DNA from 4 places in the Enterobacter sp. CP102 genome. Region 3 is predicted to be linked to each of the others. Evidence: predicted binding sites of a transcription regulator. Region 3 holds the regulator's gene; each other region holds the start of a gene.
The links. Region 3 encodes Fur, which represses iron uptake genes when iron is present. Its sites were predicted from a motif close to ATAATAATGAGAACNACTATCAA; they were not measured.
Positions count from the first base shown of each region.

Region 1: a site for Fur is predicted at 1,658-1,680, ahead of fes (enterochelin esterase). Genes of this name have one in related genera too.
Region 2: a site for Fur is predicted at 1,678-1,700, ahead of N1249_RS15535 (Nramp family divalent metal transporter). Genes of this name have one in related genera too.
Region 4: a site for Fur is predicted at 1,726-1,748, ahead of exbB (tol-pal system-associated acyl-CoA thioesterase). Genes of this name have one in related genera too.

Region 1 is NZ_CP104014.1:1,217,993-1,222,206, forward strand. Features, by position in the region: gene N1249_RS05680 (TonB-dependent siderophore receptor) at 1-1,485, opposite strand, end outside; gene fes (enterochelin esterase) at 1,738-2,940, shown strand; gene N1249_RS05690 (MbtH family NRPS accessory protein) at 2,951-3,163, shown strand; gene entF (enterobactin non-ribosomal peptide synthetase EntF) at 3,160-4,214, shown strand, end outside.
Region 2 is NZ_CP104014.1:3,296,275-3,300,488, reverse strand. Features, by position in the region: gene N1249_RS15545 (EAL domain-containing protein) at 1-159, shown strand, start outside; gene N1249_RS15540 (NupC/NupG family nucleoside CNT transporter) at 203-1,390, opposite strand; gene N1249_RS15535 (Nramp family divalent metal transporter) at 1,741-2,979, shown strand; gene ypeC (DUF2502 domain-containing protein YpeC) at 3,014-3,349, opposite strand; gene N1249_RS15525 (aldo/keto reductase) at 3,476-4,214, opposite strand, start outside.
Region 3 is NZ_CP104014.1:1,323,903-1,328,116, forward strand. Features, by position in the region: gene chiP (chitoporin ChiP) at 1-879, shown strand, start outside; gene chiQ (ChiQ/YbfN family lipoprotein) at 927-1,253, shown strand; gene fur (ferric iron uptake transcriptional regulator) at 1,398-1,844, opposite strand; gene N1249_RS06200 (ryhB-regulated fur leader peptide) at 1,837-1,923, opposite strand; gene fldA (flavodoxin FldA) at 2,136-2,666, opposite strand; gene ybfE (LexA regulated protein) at 2,822-3,109, opposite strand; gene ybfF (esterase) at 3,239-4,012, opposite strand; gene seqA (replication initiation negative regulator SeqA) at 4,196-4,214, shown strand, end outside.
Region 4 is NZ_CP104014.1:4,008,433-4,012,646, reverse strand. Features, by position in the region: gene yghB (DedA family general envelope maintenance protein YghB) at 1-228, opposite strand, end outside; gene metC (cystathionine beta-lyase) at 371-1,558, opposite strand; gene exbB (tol-pal system-associated acyl-CoA thioesterase) at 1,810-2,541, shown strand; gene exbD (TonB system transport protein ExbD) at 2,548-2,973, shown strand; gene N1249_RS18900 (methyl-accepting chemotaxis protein) at 3,936-4,214, shown strand, end outside.

The DNA of each region.
Region 1 (4,214 bases), 110 kb from region 3:
CTGGTACAGGCTTGGTGCTTTATAGGCGCGCGCGATACCCATCTTCAGGGTGAATTCATCGCCCAGACCTTGCGACAGGTTCAGGGACGGGCTCCAGTTGTTGCCCACAATAGTGTGATGATCGAAGCGCAGCGCCGGGGTCAGCATGGTGCTGTCGGTCAGCTCCATGTTGTTTTCCGCGAACAGGGAGAAGATCTCAGCCGATGAATACGGGCTACGATCGTCGCTCATGCCCGGGATCGTCCCGCCTTGCTGAGTCTGGGTGTTAGAGGTGGAATCTTTCATGCGCTGCTGGTTCCACTCGGTACCCAGGGTCAGGTTCTGGTTGACCAGGAAATCAATCGGCAGGTTGATTTCACTGTGCAGCATCACGTCAGACAGGTCGGTGTCGGTGAACTTATTGCTGTTGAACAAGCCTTCCAGACCGCCCGCCAGCCCTTCGCCCAGACGGGAGTTACGGGTGTGTTCGTACTGCGCCCAGTTGCTGGTGGTGATGCCGTTATCCCAGCCGCCGTTCCAGGTCACGGCAAAGTTCTGGCGATAAATACGGTTAGTCTCTTTACCGTAGTTTTTCTTCACCAGGCCGTTGGAGCTGTTGTCGTTGTTGGTGTTCTGCGTGTCGCCCGCGTAGAGGTTGTTCTGGCGGCTGTAGCCCGCTTCAAACTCCAGGGACTGCATCGGGGCAAAGTCCCAACGCACTACGCCGTTAATGTCTTTGTTTTCTACCCCTTCACGGCCTGCTGGCAGCGTGTCGGCATAGGCACCGGTACGTTCAGATTCATGACCCTGGTTGATATCTCGTGCATCGGCCTGGGTTTTATCCAGGTTACCGTACATGCGGAAGCTGAAATCGCCGCCCAGCGGGCCGCTCAGGCTGAAGTTAGTACGCTTGGTTGAACCTTCGTCCTTGTGCTCTGGCGCATTCAGGTAGGTGTTCCAGGAACCATGCCACTGGTCGTCGAAATTCTTGGTGATGATGTTCACCACACCACCAGCCGCACCGTTACCGTAACGCGCTGCTGCCGGGCCACGAATAACGTCGATACGCTCGATCATTTCCGGTGGAACCCAGCCAGTATCGCCGCGGGTATCACGCTCGCCACGCCAGCCCAGACGGATGGAGTTACGGCTGGTAACCGGCTTACCGTCGATCAGGATCAGGGTGTTCTCAGGGCCCATACCGCGGATATCAATCTGACGGTTGTTACCGCGCTGGCCGCTGGTGGAGTTACCGGTCAGGTTAACGCCAGGCATAGTACGGATGATTTCGGCAACGTCGCGGGCGGGAGGATTTTTACGGATTTGATCGGCCGTAATGGTCGACACACCGGGTGCCTGCAAGTTCTGCTGCGCGGCGGTGATAACCATCGTGTCTTCGTGCTGCGCAGTGGTGTTGGCGGTGGTGTCGTCTGCCATTGCGGGCAACGCGACGCCGTAAATCCCTAAGTTGACCAGCAAGGCCAGGGAGTGAATCTTCTTATTCATTGTACGTCCTGCTTTTCGCGCCGCATCCCCTGACTCCGTTCCCGAAAGGGAGAGGAGGCGGCATGTTGTCACCCGCATTTGCGTAAGCAGCCCTGTCCTCGAGCGCACACAACGCGTGGCATGTTTATTTTATGAGCGCGCTTCCCACAGCGCGGGCACTACGCTATTGCAAATGCAAATAGTTATCAATAATATTATCAATAAATTTTGTCTTGTAACAAAAAAAGACACGATAAACATGAGGTTAAAAGCGTGACGGCGGTAACAACGGGAAGTGATGCTTGGTGGCAGTCGAAAAACGGCCCTGAATGGGTGCGTGAAAAGGGGATGTATCGCGTCACGTTCTGGTGGCGTGATCCGGCCGGAACGCAGGCATCTTCGGCGGTGAAGCGCGTCTGGCTCTACATCACCGGCGTCACCGATCACCATCAGAATGCCCGCCCGCAATCCCTCGAACGCCTTCCCGGAACTGACGTCTGGCAATGGCAGGGCGAGTTCAGCCCACAGTGGCGCGGCAGCTACTGTTTTATCCCTTCTGAGAACGAACAAGATTTTGCCGATGCGGTGTTTCACGGTGAGCAGCCTGACCGCATGGCGCTGCGTGAAGGCTGGCGCAAGCTGCTCCCCAACGCGGTGTGCGACCCGCTGAATCCGCAGAGCTGGCGAGGCGGGCGCGGACACCCGGTATCGGCGCTGGAAATGCCAGAAGCACCGGCTCAGCCAGGCTGGGATCGCCCTGATACCCCTTACCGGCAGCCGGTCTGCATCGAATGGCACAGCGAGCGGCTGGCTAACCGTCGCCGCGTGTGGATTTTTACCACCGGTGATGCCAGCCCGGACAGCCCGCTGGCGGTGCTGCTCGACGGGCAGTTCTGGGCCGAAAGCCTGCCCGTATGGCCGGCACTGGCGTCACTGACGGCTGAGCGCAAGTTGCCGCCGGCGGTCTATCTCCTGATCGATGTTATCGACACCGCTCATCGCAGCGCTGAGCTGCCCTGCAACCCCGATTTCTGGCTGGCGGTGCAGGAAGAACTTCTCCCGCTGGTAAAAACCACCACGCCATTCAGCGACCGCGCCGACCGCACGGTCGTGGCAGGGCAAAGCTTTGGCGGGCTCTCTTCTCTTTATGCTGGTCTTTACTGGCCGCAGCGTTTCGGCTGCGTGCTCAGCCAGTCAGGCTCCTACTGGTGGCCGCACCGTGGTGCGCAGCAGGACGGGCTGCTTATCGAACAACTTAAAGCGGGTGAAAAAACCGCACGCGGGCTGCGCATTGTCCTTGAGGCCGGGCGCAACGAGCCGCTTATTTTCCGCGCAAATCAGGCGATTTACGCCGAGCTACAACACACACAGCAACCGGTTATCTGGCGTCAGGTTGACGGCGGACACGATGCGCTTTGCTGGCGCGGTGGGCTGACGCAGGGGCTGATGACCCTCTGGCAGCCGCTTATTCAATAACGGAGTCTGTATGGAATTCAGTAATCCTTTCGATAATCCGCAGGGACAGTTCGCCATTTTGTCTAACGACCAGGCGGAATTCAGCCTGTGGCCGCAACAGTGCGCACTGCCTGCCGGCTGGCGTGTGGTGTGTGAACCGCAATCCCAGGAAGCGTGCCAGCAGTGGCTGGCTGAACACTGGCATACGCTTACACCTTCCCATTTTGCGGGAGAGCGCGCATGAGCAAACATCTTCCCCTCGTCGCCGCGCAGCCGGGGATCTGGATGGCGGAGCAACTTTCCACGTTGCCGAACGCCTGGAGTGTGGCGCATTACACCGAGCTGAAAGGCGATATTGACGCGCCATTACTGGCGAAAGCGATAGTTGCAGGCATGATGCAGGCCGACACATTACGCACGCGCTTTACTGAAGATAACGGCGAGGTGTGGCAGTGGGTGGATGATGCCATGTCGTTGCCTGAACCCTCGATCGTAAAAGCCGATTCTCACACCGCCGCCGTGGCGCTGATGGAGGCCGATCTTCACCAGAACCTGCGCGTGGACAGCGGTCAGCCGCTGGCGTTTCATCAGCTGATTCAGGTGGGTGAACGCCACTGGTACTGGTATCAGCGTTATCATCATTTAGTGGTGGATGGCTTCAGTTTCCCGGCCATTACCCGCCAGATCGCCGCCATTTATACAGCATGGAAAAAGGGAGAAACTTCGCCTGCATCACCCTTTACGCCGTTTGCAGAGGTGGTGGATGAATACCAGCGCTATCGCGACAGTGAGGCGTATCAGCGCGATGGCGCATTCTGGGCAGAACAGCGTAAGCAGCTTCCTTCTCCTGTATCGCTTTCTTCCGCGCCGTTGCCGGGGCGTGCAGCCACTACCGACATCCTGCGGCTAAAAATGGTTGCCGATAGCCATGCCTTTAGCCAGCTTGCTCAGGCAGCAGGGCAGGTGCAGCGCACCGATCTGGCGCTCGCGCTGGTGGCACTGTGGCTTGGGCGCTTAACCGGCCGGCTGGACTACGCCGCCGGGTTTATCTTTATGCGTCGCATGGGTTCAGCGGCGCTCACCGCAACCGGCCCGGTGCTTAACGTTCTGCCGATGGCGGTGAATATCTCCCCGCAGGAGAGCCTGCCGGAGCTGGCGCTGCGTCTTGCTAATCAGCTGAAAAAAATGCGCCGCCATCAGCGTTATGACGCCGAGCAGATTGTTCGCGACAGCGGGCGTGCGGCAGGGGATGAAGCCCTGTTTGGTCCGGTGCTTAACGTCAAAGTGTTTGATTA
Region 2 (4,214 bases), 2.0 Mb from region 3:
CAGTCAATTTGCAATCTGGCGAAAACGAAGTCGTTGTGTGTGGTTGCTGAATTCGTTGAAACGCCGGAACAGCGAGAGATGTTGCTCCGCTTTGGCGTGGACTATATGCAGGGATACCTGCTGGGCAAACCTGTGCCGCTTAGCGAACTACAGGCATAAAAAAACCGGGAGCACAGGCTCCCGGTTTTGTTTTGGTCTGGATTTACAGTACCAGTGCTGCGATAGAAGCAGACAGTACGCTCACCAGGGTAGAACCGTAAACCAGTTTCAGACCGAAGCGAGAAACCACGTTACCTTGCTCTTCGTTCAGACCTTTAATCGCACCCGCGATGATGCCGATAGAAGAGAAGTTGGCGAAGGAGACCAGGAACACAGAGATAATGCCTTCAGCGCGCGGAGAGAGCGTGCCGGCAATTTTCTGGAGATCCATCATCGCAACGAATTCGTTGGAAACCAGTTTGGTGGCCATGATGCTACCAACCTGCAATGCTTCGCTTGCCGGAACACCCATTACCCAGGCAACCGGATAGAAGATGTAGCCCAGAATGCCCTGGAAGGAAATACCCAGGACCGCAGCGAACAGTGCGTTCAGTGCAGAAATCAGCGCGATAAAGCCGATCAGCATTGCCGCAACGATAATCGCAACTTTGAAACCTGCCAGAATGTATTCACCCAACATTTCGAAGAAGCTCTGACCTTCATGCAGATTTGCCATCTGGAGGTTCTCTTCGCCTTCTTCAACGCGGTATGGGTTGATCAGGGACAGCACGATAAAGGTGCTGAACATGTTCAGAACCAGAGCTGCAACAACGTATTTTGGTTCCAGCATTGTCATGTACGCGCCCACGATAGACATGGAAACGGTAGACATCGCTGTGGCTGCCATGGTGTACATACGGTTGCGGGACATTTTGCCCAGAATGTCTTTATACGCGATGAAGTTCTCAGACTGACCCAGGATCAGGGAACTTACTGCGTTGAAGGATTCCAGTTTGCCCATACCGTTGACTTTAGACAGCACAGTACCAATTGCGCGGATAACGATCGGCAGAACACGGATGTGTTGCAGGATACCAATCAGCGCAGAGATGAAGACGATAGGGCACAGTACTTTCAGGAAGAAGAAAGCCAGGCCTTCGTCGTTCATTTTACCGAAGACAAAGTTAGTCCCTTCGTTGGCGAATCCGAGCAGTTTTTCGAACATTTCGGAGAAGCCTTTCACGAAGCCAAGCCCCACGTTGGAGTTCAGGAAGAACCACGCGAGTAAAACTTCAATAACGAGAAGCTGAACAACATAGCGGATGCGGATTTTTTTGCGGTCATGGCTGACCAGCAACGCAAGCGCAGTAACGACAACGAGTGCCAGGACAAAGTGAAGGACGCGGTCCATATTTGCTCCAAATTTGAGGCAGGTTTAATTTCCGTGCACATTCTATGTAACAAGCGTAAAGAAAACGAGATCAAAGCCACACTATAGTCACATCCTGTGACGAGTCTCAAAAATAGTGATCAACAATACATTTTTGTTATGTTAGGTAAATGAGTGAAAAGTTAAGTTTGTGTGCTACGCTTCACAAAAGACTGCGCGATTTCACATTCTGTGAGGCCGCTCCAGCAAACCTGCCCATCTATTGTTCAAAGCTATCAGAGAAATCACACAAAACGTTTTAAATGATCTTGATAATCATTCTCATTTTGTTAGCATTAAACATAGCAAAGGCTATATTTCCAGAGGCAGAAATGACAAACAGTCGCGTAGAGGGTAGCAGTGGCAGAGCAGCGCGCAAGTTGCGGTTCGCATTAATGGGACCTGCGTTCATTGCTGCCATTGGCTATATCGATCCGGGTAATTTTGCGACCAATATTCAGGCCGGGGCGAGCTTCGGCTATAAGCTGCTGTGGGTTGTCGTCTGGGCAAACCTGATGGCAATGCTGATTCAGATGCTCTCCGCGAAGCTCGGGATTGCCACGGGTAAAAACCTGGCCGAACAGATCCGTGACCACTATCCGCGTCCGGCCGTCTGGCTTTACTGGATCCAGGCCGAAATCATTGCGATGGCAACGGATCTGGCTGAGTTTATCGGGGCGGCTATCGGGTTCAAGCTGATACTCGGCGTTTCTCTGTTACAGGGTGCGGTGCTGACCGGGATTGCCACTTTCCTTATCCTGATGTTGCAGCGCCGTGGGCAGAAGCCGCTCGAAAAAGTGATTGGCGGCCTGCTGCTGTTTGTGGCCGCGGCTTATATTGTGGAGTTAATTTTCTCACAGCCTGATCTGGCGCAGCTTAGTAAAGGGATGGTTATCCCAAGCCTGCCAACCTCTGAAGCGGTATTCCTGGCCGCGGGGGTTCTGGGTGCCACTATCATGCCACACGTGATTTACCTTCACTCTTCATTAACGCAGCACCTGCACGGTGGCACGCGCCAGCAGCGGTATTCTGCGACCAAATGGGATGTCGGTATCGCGATGACGATTGCAGGGTTTGTGAATCTGGCGATGATGGCAACCGCCGCCGCCGCGTTTCATTTTAACGGGCACACGGGTATTGCCGATCTTGATGAGGCCTATCTGACGCTGGAACCCTTGCTGAGCCATGCCGCGGCCACCGTATTTGGGTTGAGCCTGGTTGCTGCGGGTCTGTCTTCGACCGTGGTCGGCACCCTGGCAGGGCAGGTAGTCATGCAGGGGTTCGTGCGCTTTCATATCCCGCTGTGGGTGCGCCGTTCCGTCACCATGCTGCCATCCTTTATCGTGATCCTGATGGGGCTTGATCCGACGCGTATTCTGGTCATGAGCCAGGTATTGCTGAGCTTTGGTATTGCACTGGCGCTGGTTCCGCTGCTGATTTTTACCAGCAATAAATCCCTGATGGGCGATCTGGTGAACACCACGCTTGTGAAACGCGCAGGCTGGGCCATTGTGGTTGTGGTGGTGGCACTCAATCTGTGGTTATTGGTCGGGACACTATTGGGGTTATAGAAACAAGAAAGGAGCCAATAGGCTCCTTTCTGTTTTAGTGGTGGTGACCATGGCCGTGGCCGCGTCCCCATCCGCCGCGACGATCGTCGCGGTCGTTCCACCCTTCGCGATAGCCGCGCTCGTAGGCTTTCCGGTTATCCCAGCCACGATGGCGACCATTATCATGTTTCCACCAGCGATCTCTGCGCCATTCATAATGACGATGCCAGTAATCACGGTCGCGCCAGCCGCCACCGTCCCAGTAGTTACCGTAATTATCGCGATCGCCAATTTGTAATTTTACTGATGGCAACAGGGTGATTTCGCCCGCATTTGCAACCAGCGGCGCCGCAGCCATTAAAACCGCAGCCAGAATCAGTGACCTGAACATACTCTTCTCCTTCACGATCGGGGCCGTCGTGCGGCCTGTTAACGCAATATTACGGGGCGGTAAAGCCCCGTTTCATCGCCTCAACTCCTAAATCACAAATGAGAGCACGTTTTGCTAAAAATGGTTTTAATTTGACCGGTTCAGAATGTCGTCGATGGTGGACAACTCTTGTGCGGAGAACTGGCGATTCCCGAGCATCCCGACCGCATCATCAATTTGCGACGTTTTACTCGCGCCAATCAGTACGGACGTTACGGCATCGTGGCGCAATACCCACGCCAGAGCCATTTGCGACAGTTTCTGGCCGCGGCTTTCCGCCAGTGCGTTCAGCGCGACAACCTTTAACCGTTTTTCTTCGGTTAACTGGTCAGGGTTAAGGAACTGGCTGCCACTGGCCGCACGTGAGTCCTGCGGAATACCGTGCAGATAGCGGTTAGTCAGTTGCCCACCCGCCAGCGGCGAGAAGGGAATACACCCGACACCTTTCTCTTTCAGGACGTCCAGCAATCCCGCTTCCGGCGCGCGCTCAAACATGGAGTATTTAGGCTGGTGGATAACACAAGGCGTGCCGAGATCGTTAAGCATATCAATCGCTTTACGTGCCAGTTCCGCCGGGTAGTTGGATAACCCAACGTACAGGGCTTTCCCCTGGCGCACTATGTGGTCAAGCGCTTTCATTGTCTCCTGAAGTGGCGTTTCAGGATCAGGACGGTGGTGATAGAAGATATCGACGTATTCAAGCCCCATACGCTTAAGGCTCTGATCAAGACTTGAGATCAGATATTTGCGTGAGCCCCAGTCGCCGTAAGGGCCGTCCCACATGGTGTAGCCCGCTTTGGTGGAAATAATTAACTCGTCACGCCAG
Region 3 (4,214 bases):
GAAGCCGGCGCGAATTTTGACTACGGCGATGCAGGTGCATTGAGCTTCTCGTATATGTGGACCAACGAGTACAAAGCGCCGTGGCATATCGAGATGGATAAGTTCTACCAGAACGATAAAAAAACCAAAGTTGATTATCTTCACTCGCTGGGCGCGAAGTACGATTTCAAAAACGACCTGGTTCTTGAAGCCGCATTTGGTCAGGCTGAAGGCTATATCGACCAGTATTTTGCCAAAGCAAGCTACAAGTTTGATATTGCTGGCAGCCCATTAAGCACCAGCTATCAGTTCTACGGTACGCGCGACAAAGCCAGCAGCGGTACGGTCAACGATATTTACGACGGCACGGCGTGGTTACAGGCGTTAACCTTCGGCTACAAAGTGGGCCAGGTCGATTTACGTCTTGAAGGGACATGGGTGAAGGCCGAAGGCCAGCAGGGCTACTTCCTTCAACGTATGACCCCAACCTACGCGTCCTCTAACGGTCGTCTGGATATCTGGTGGGATAACCGTTCAGACTTCAACGCCGATGGCGAAAAGGCTGTCTTCTTCGGCGCCATGTATGACCTGAAAAACTGGAATCTGCCAGGCTGGGCGGTGGGGGCTTCGTACGCTTATGCATGGGATGCAAAACCGGGCGATATGGCCACACCAGACGCGTACTACGATCCGAACTATCGTCTGAAAGAGTCCTCTTACAGCCTGGATGCGATTTACACCCTTCAGGATGGTCGCGCGAAAGGCACGATGTTCAAACTGCACTTCACTCAGTACGACAACCACTCCGATATCCCAAGTTACGCGGGCGGTTACGGCAACATCTTCCAGGATGAACGTGACGTGAAATTCATGGTGATTGCCCCGTTCACAATCTTCTGATGAACAGACCGGCGGGTTAAGTCCCGCCGGAATGGAGACTGAAAATGATGAAAAAAATCATAATCGTCGCGATGCTGGCATCGGGGCTGGTGGCTTGTGTGCAGACTCAGGCACCAAAAGAGGACTCACGTCTGAAAGAGGCTTACAGCGCCTGTATTAATACCGCTGAAGGCTCGCCAGAAAAAATCGAAGCCTGCCAGAGCGTGCTTAATGTGCTGAAGAAAGAGAAGGCGCATGAGCAGTTCGCCACTCAGGAAAACGTCCGCGTGATGGATTACCAGGCCTGTATCCAGGCGCGTAAAACCGGAAACGATCAGGAAGTGGCGAAGCGTTGCGATCAGATCTGGAAAGAGATCCGCAACAACAATAAATAAGAATTGCACTACGCCCGGTGGCGCTGCGCTTACCGGGCCTACAAAGGTGTCATAACCCGTAGGCCCGGTAAGTGCAGCGTCACCGGGCTTTTTGGCGCAAAAAAAAGCCAACCTTTCGGCTGGCTCAGAGTATGAAAAGAGTACTTACTTCGCGTCGTGCGCGTGATCATTTTCGCGGCAATCGCCTTCCGCACAGTGGCCGTACAGGTACAGGCTGTGGTTGGTCAGACGGATGCCATGACGGGCCGCGATTTCACGCTGGCGCGCTTCGATAGAGTCGTCACTAAATTCAATGACCTTGCCACAGTCGAGGCAGATCAGGTGATCGTGATGGTGCTGCTGGGTCAGTTCGAAAACAGATTTACCGCCTTCGAAGTTATGACGGGTAACAATGCCCGCGTCATCAAACTGGTTCAGCACGCGATAAACGGTCGCCAGCCCAATTTCTTCACCCATGTCGATAAGACGCTTGTAAAGGTCTTCCGCACTGACATGGTGATTGTCTGGTCCCTGAAGCACTTCAAGGATTTTTAACCGAGGAAGCGTAACTTTCAGGCCAGCCTTCTTTAATGCGGTATTGTTGTCAGTCATGCGGAATCTGTCCTGTTGCTAAACGATTCACTTCTAAGGAAGAAGTGACAGAGAATGCACTTGGGATAATGCGTATCATTATAGAACTGCCATGTCTAAATGAAAACTGCAAGTCTCAAGCAAAGTATGCTTATAAAAACGTGGTATCACCAACAAACTTGTTCGATAGCACCCACGTATTGCCAGGGGGATATTGTACAGGTCTGAGCGAAAAAGTTAAAAGTTTGTAGCAATTAATTTAATCGGTTTGACCCGGTCAAGCGGGCGCAACCGAAGCTGCGCCGCTCATTATCAGGCGTTAAGGATGTCGTCCAGGTTCAGTTCTTCGCGGACCTGCTTAACCCATTTTTCAACGCGTTCTGCGGTCAGTTCAGGCTGACGGTCTTCATCAATAGCCAGACCCACAAAGTGATCGTCGTCGGCCAGGCCTTTAGAGGCCTCGAAGTGGTAACCCGCCGTTGGCCAGTGACCCACGATAGCCGCGCCGCGTGGTTCAATGATGTCGCGGATGGTGCCCAGCGCGTCACAGAAGTATTCTGCGTAGTCTTCCTGATCGCCACAACCGAACAGTGCAACCAGCTTACCGTTGAAATCAACTTCTTCCAGCGTCGGGAAGAAATCGTCCCAGTCGCACTGTGCTTCACCGTAGTACCAGGTCGGAATACCCAGCAGCAGGATGTCATAGCCTTCGAGATCTTCTTTGCTGCTCTTGGCAATGTCATGCACATCGGCAACGTCTTTACCGAGCTGTTTTTGAATGTTTTTTGCGATATTTTCGGTATTGCCGGTGTCACTGCCGAAGAAAATGCCGATGATTGCCATGAGTAAAATAACCTCTTGAAACTTAATGGTATGGTGGCGCAATTTGTCCACGGATAAGGGCAATAATAGCAGAACAGACAACCCTGCGGAAACAGCTATCACGCAGGACTGCACTCTGTGCTACATGAAAAAGGTGAGAAAGGGAGTTTTCTGACTTATGCCTTGCTGTGCAATTTTTCGAGTTGCGCGATCAACATCTCTTCAATCAGCTCGCTGCGGCTGATATCACGGGCGCTGGCAAGCTCGTTGAGTGCATCAACGGCATCGGCGTTGAGTTTCAGTTCGACACGCTTAAGCCCACGATTTTTATCGCGTTTAAGCTGGTTGCGTTTATTAATACGCAGCTGTTCATCGCGCGAAAGCGGATTTGTCTTGGGTCGTCCCGGGCGACGCTCATTCGCGAACAGATCTATTGTCGTGCGGTCCGTTTGTTCTTTGGCCATGATTTTGAGACTTCGGGGGAAAACAAGCCGCCCTGCTATTGCCCGGGCGATAAGCGCGCCATCATACATCACCCACATCGGCACGCCAACGACTGGAAGCCCGCAGGCTTCCGGTCGCTGACTTTTTAATCAATTTGCAGTATCAGAGAGATAGCGACGGATAGCGCGAAGCACGGCTTCCGGTTTTTCAGCGTGAACCCAGTGCCCGGCACCGGCGATCACATGAGCTCGTGCTTCGGGGAACTGCCTGAGCAATTCATCACGGCAGGCTTCGGTGACATAAGGTGAATTACCACCGCGCACAAAGAGGGTAGGGTGTTGCCAGGCCGGAACCGGCTGCCAGCCGACGATTTCTGAATATTGATCCCACAGCACCGGCACGTTGAAGCGCCACTGGCCGTCGACAAAGGATTTCAGCAGAAACTGCACCACGCCTTCTTCATTAAGATGTTCGCGCATGATGGCCGCGGCCTGCTGGCGTGTGGAAACACCTGAGTCGGTCACCGCATTAATAGCGGCAAAGATCTCATCGTGGCGACGCACGTCATAATCCACCGGGGCAACGTCAATCACCACCAGGCCGCTAATGCGTTCCGGCGCGAGCGCGGTCAGTGCCATAACGGCTTTGCCTCCCATTGAATGCCCGATCAGCGTCACCTTTTCGAGGTGATTGGCATCCAGCGTATCCAGAAGATCCTGCGCCATTGCGGCGTACGTCATCTCTGGCGAGCGCCCGGAAAGACCGTGGTTACGCATATCCACCTGCAAAATATCGTGATCGCTAACCAGATCCCGCGCCAGTACACCCAGGTTATCCAGGCTGCCAAAAAGACCGTGAACCAGTACGATGGGAGAATTATTGTTCGGCGATTGTGCAGATTGCGCTCGGGTATTCAATTTCATGGCAAAGTTCTTTTTTTACGTATGTCAGGTTAGGGTATCATGTTGACCATTCTGCCGCCCGGCTGCAAGGATCCAGTTTAATCTGACTTTTGCCGCCAACCTGGCTTGACGCTATCCGCTGTTGGGATTTGACCTTATAATCCCAACGACTTGTATTCAGATAAGATATCGCACTGGATTAAGATGAAAACAATCGAAGTTG
Region 4 (4,214 bases), 2.1 Mb from region 3:
GGTGAGAATGACCATCGTCGGGGTAAAGTCCATCACACCCTTTCCGATTAACGCGCCGGCCAGCAGAAGCAGGCTGTCACCGGGCAAAAATGAGGCTGGCAGTAATCCATTTTCCAGAAACAGGGTCGCGAACATCACGAAATAGACAACTCCCACGACATGTGGGTCCGCCAGCGCGGCAAAATCGTGTTGCCAGAGTGCCGCGATAATATCTTGAATAACAGCCATGGACTTTCCTGTGGAACAGCAGATATAGCGCTATTGTACACCCTGATTTGCCCGCTGGGTTTGATCGCGGGCGCAACTAATGCAGACTTTTCTGGTGGCGGTGTTCACAAAAGAGTCCAGGAGTACATTTTCAGCCAGCACTCTACACGATACGCTCAAATCCTGCCGCTAAATCCGCAATTAAATCGTCCACATTTTCTAAACCAATATGCAGGCGGATCAGGGTGCCGCTGAAGTCCACCTCGCCGCCCGGGCGCAGGTCTGCTATCTGCTCTGGCTGGTTTGGCAGGATCAGTGATTCAAAGCCGCCCCAGGAGTAGGCCATGCTGAAGAGGGCAAAATTATCCAGATAGCTTGCCAGCTCATCGTTATTCAGCCGTTTTTTAAGAACGAATGAGAACAACCCGCTGCTGCCTGTAAAGTCACGTTGCCAGAACTCGTGGCCTTTGCTGCCCGGCAGCGCAGGGTGGTTGACGCGTTCAACCTGCGGGTGCTGCGCCAGCCATTCAGCGATTTTCAGGCTGCTTTCGTGATGCTGACGCAGACGCACGCCCAGCGTACGGATCCCGCGGCTGGTCATGTAGGCGGTATCGGCATCAACCATTTGCCCCATCAGATAGGCATTTTCACGCAATTGATCCCAGCAGCGGGCATTGGACACGGCGGTGCCAATCATACCGTCGGAGTGGCCAATCAGGTATTTGGTTGCGGCCTGAATAGAGATATCAATGTCGAAATCCAGCGCCTTAAACAGCACGCCTGCCGCCCAGGTGTTGTCGATCATGATGATGGCTTCCGGCGCTTTGCTGCGCACGGCTTTCACAATGGCAGGTACGTCATGCACTTCCATGGTGATAGAGCCCGGAGATTCCAGGAACACGATGCGCGTGTTTGGCTGAATAAGCTCGGCGATGCCTTCACCAATCAGCGGATCAAACCAGCCAGTGGTGACGCCGAGCTTGCTGAGAATTTTGGTGCAGAAGTCCTGGCTTGGTTCATAGGCGGTGTTGGTCATCAGGATATGGTCGCCCTGTTCCACAAACGCCAGAATGGTATTGGCAACCGCCGCAGCCCCACACGGGAACAGTGCGCAGCCTGCGCCGCCTTCCAGTTCGCACATGGCTTCCTGCAGGGAAAAATGGGTCAGCGTCCCGCGACGACCGTAAAACAGCCCGCCTTTGGCACGGTTACGCGTTGCGATTTTTTTGTCCTCAACGGTATCAAATACCAGTGAAGAGGCCCGCTGAATCACGCTGTTCACCGATCCCAGTGTGTATTTCTTGCTGCGTCCTGCCTGCACAAGCGTGGTATCAAGCTGCTTCTTAGTCATGTTCGCCAACCCTGTTTTTATACGTCTGGACGTCCAGACTACCACGATTGAAAAAATGTGCACCCGGATGCTTATCGAATAAGCAGAAAATTTTATGAAAAATACGCATAAGAAATTTTTACTGCGTAAGCGCAAGGAAAGTGAGCGAAAATTACGGCAGTATGTAAATACTAATGAGAACTACTATCAATTCGACGTCGTTTTGATATTATTACGCTCAGATTTTGTGATTTGCGTCCTGGAGATACAGAGTGGGTAATAATTTGATGCAGGCGGATCTCTCCGTCTGGGGCATGTATCATCATGCTGACATCGTGGTTAAGATTGTGATGATCGGCCTGATTCTGGCGTCCGTTGTCACCTGGGCTATTTTCTTCAGTAAGAGCGTTGAGCTCATTTCGCAGAAGCGTCGCCTCAAGCGCGAACAGCAGCAGCTGGCAGAAGCCCGTTCGCTGGATCAGGCTTCTGATATGACCTCTTCCTTCCACACGAAAAGCCTGACCACCCTGTTAGTAAACGAAGCTCAGAACGAGCTGGAACTCTCCGCAGGCAGTGAAGATAACGAAGGTATTAAAGAACGTACCGGCTTCCGTCTGGAGCGTCGCGTCGCCGCTGTTGGCCGTCATATGGGCCGCGGTAATGGATATCTGGCCACTATCGGTGCGATTTCCCCGTTCGTGGGTCTGTTCGGTACGGTGTGGGGCATCATGAACAGCTTCATCGGCATTGCCCAGACGCAAACCACCAACCTGGCGGTTGTGGCGCCGGGTATCGCAGAAGCGCTGCTGGCAACGGCAATCGGCCTGGTGGCGGCAATTCCTGCGGTGGTTATCTACAACGTCTTCGCGCGTATGATTGGCAGCTACAAAGCCACTCTGGGCGACGTGGCAGCGCAGGTTCTGCTGCTGCAAAGCCGTGACCTTGACCTTAACGCCAGCTCCGTTAAACCGGTACACGCGGCGTCGAAACTGCGTGCAGGTTGATTAGCTATGGCAATGCGTCTTAACGAAAATCTGGACGATAACGGCGAAATGCATGAAATCAACGTGACGCCGTTTATTGACGTTATGCTGGTTCTGTTGATTATCTTCATGGTTGCGGCGCCGCTGGCGACGGTTGACGTGAAGGTGAATCTGCCGGCCTCTTCCAGCCAGCCGCAGCCGCGCCCGGAAAAGCCTATTTATCTGTCGGTGAAGGCCGATAAATCCATGTTCCTGGGCAATGACCCGGTGACGGATGAATCAGTTATCCCGGCGCTGGAGCAGCTTACTGGCGGGAAGAAAGACACCACCGTCTTCTTCCGCGCGGATAAAACGGTTGATTATGAAACCATGATGAAGGTAATGGACACGCTGCATCAGGCGGGTTACCTGAAGATTGGCCTGGTCGGCGAAGAAAAAGCCGCCGTCAAATAAAAGTGAGCTGGCGAAAGCCTAATGCTTGTCAGTTAAGCACGGTGCATGATTCCGTTCACCTTAATATCAGCAGAAAATAATTTGTTCAGAACCTGTGAACGGGATAAGGGGGCCACCGCGGCCCCCTTATCAATCCCCGCGGCCCGCAATGAAATCGGTGCTTCGCACTGCGCTCACCTCCCGACCGTCTGCCTGCGGTCGGCTCGACTCGACATCCTGTCTCATTTCGCCTCTGGCCGCCATCCATGGCGTCCAGCCCTTGTCATCCGGTCTCCGGTTCGCCGATTTCAGCGGGACTCAACATCCGTGCCATTTTCAGGCCGCAGAGAAGGTTGAGGGTGCGTGAGTCCGGCTGAAAATCGCCGAAGCGTTTCCTGAAGGCCGGGGCGAGGCGCATGGATGCGCCGAGAGGGCGGATTTACAGGGAAGTTACCTCCGCCCGTCCCTGATAAGCCGGAAGGAATAAGCTGAGGACAAAATTGCCAGGAGCAATTTTGGACAGCGCTTGCGCTGGCCCCGAAGGGGTGAGCCCCAGGGATGGGGCGAACAATCCGCGAAGCGGCGATTTTCTTTGCCGGGAGCCGGGATTGCTAAGGGGGCGGCGGCAGCCCCCTTAGCACGTTCACCGCAGCGGATTATGCAGGTAGCAGGAAAGTCTGAGTGAACGGAACGATGCCACTAAAATAACAGAGTGGCTTAATATCGCTTAACTGACTGGCATTAAGCTGGCGAAAGCCAGCTTTTTTTCTGCTGTATATCCCCACTCTTCATATTTATTTATCAATAAAGCCATAGTAAATAATCTATTGATAGTTAAGAAAATATCAGTATTCGGCTGCCTTATCAGAATATATCTTTTTACTGAAATGGCATCGTGGGATATACCCACTACGCTTAAAACAGATAATAAAAAATACCTTCTTTTGAAGGGCTTATTTCACCTGCACAGCAAGAGACTCTCTATGGCGATGACGACATGGCTGCACCCGCACGCACCTCAACGCGACCTCATCTCTTTATCTGCAATACGACAACGTGCTGACCGCTTAATGCTGGTGCTTATCTGGGCCATGTGGGGCGTTTCGCTGTGCGTGGGATATATGAACGACAATATGGCGCAGGGGGCGATTATCAGCACTCTGCTGAGCTGTGGCTCGACTCTGCTGGCGGTGCTTTTCCCCGGCTCGTTGCTGCTGCGCCTGAGCTTTGCCTTCGTTCTGATGGCGTTTTCCGCGCTGCTT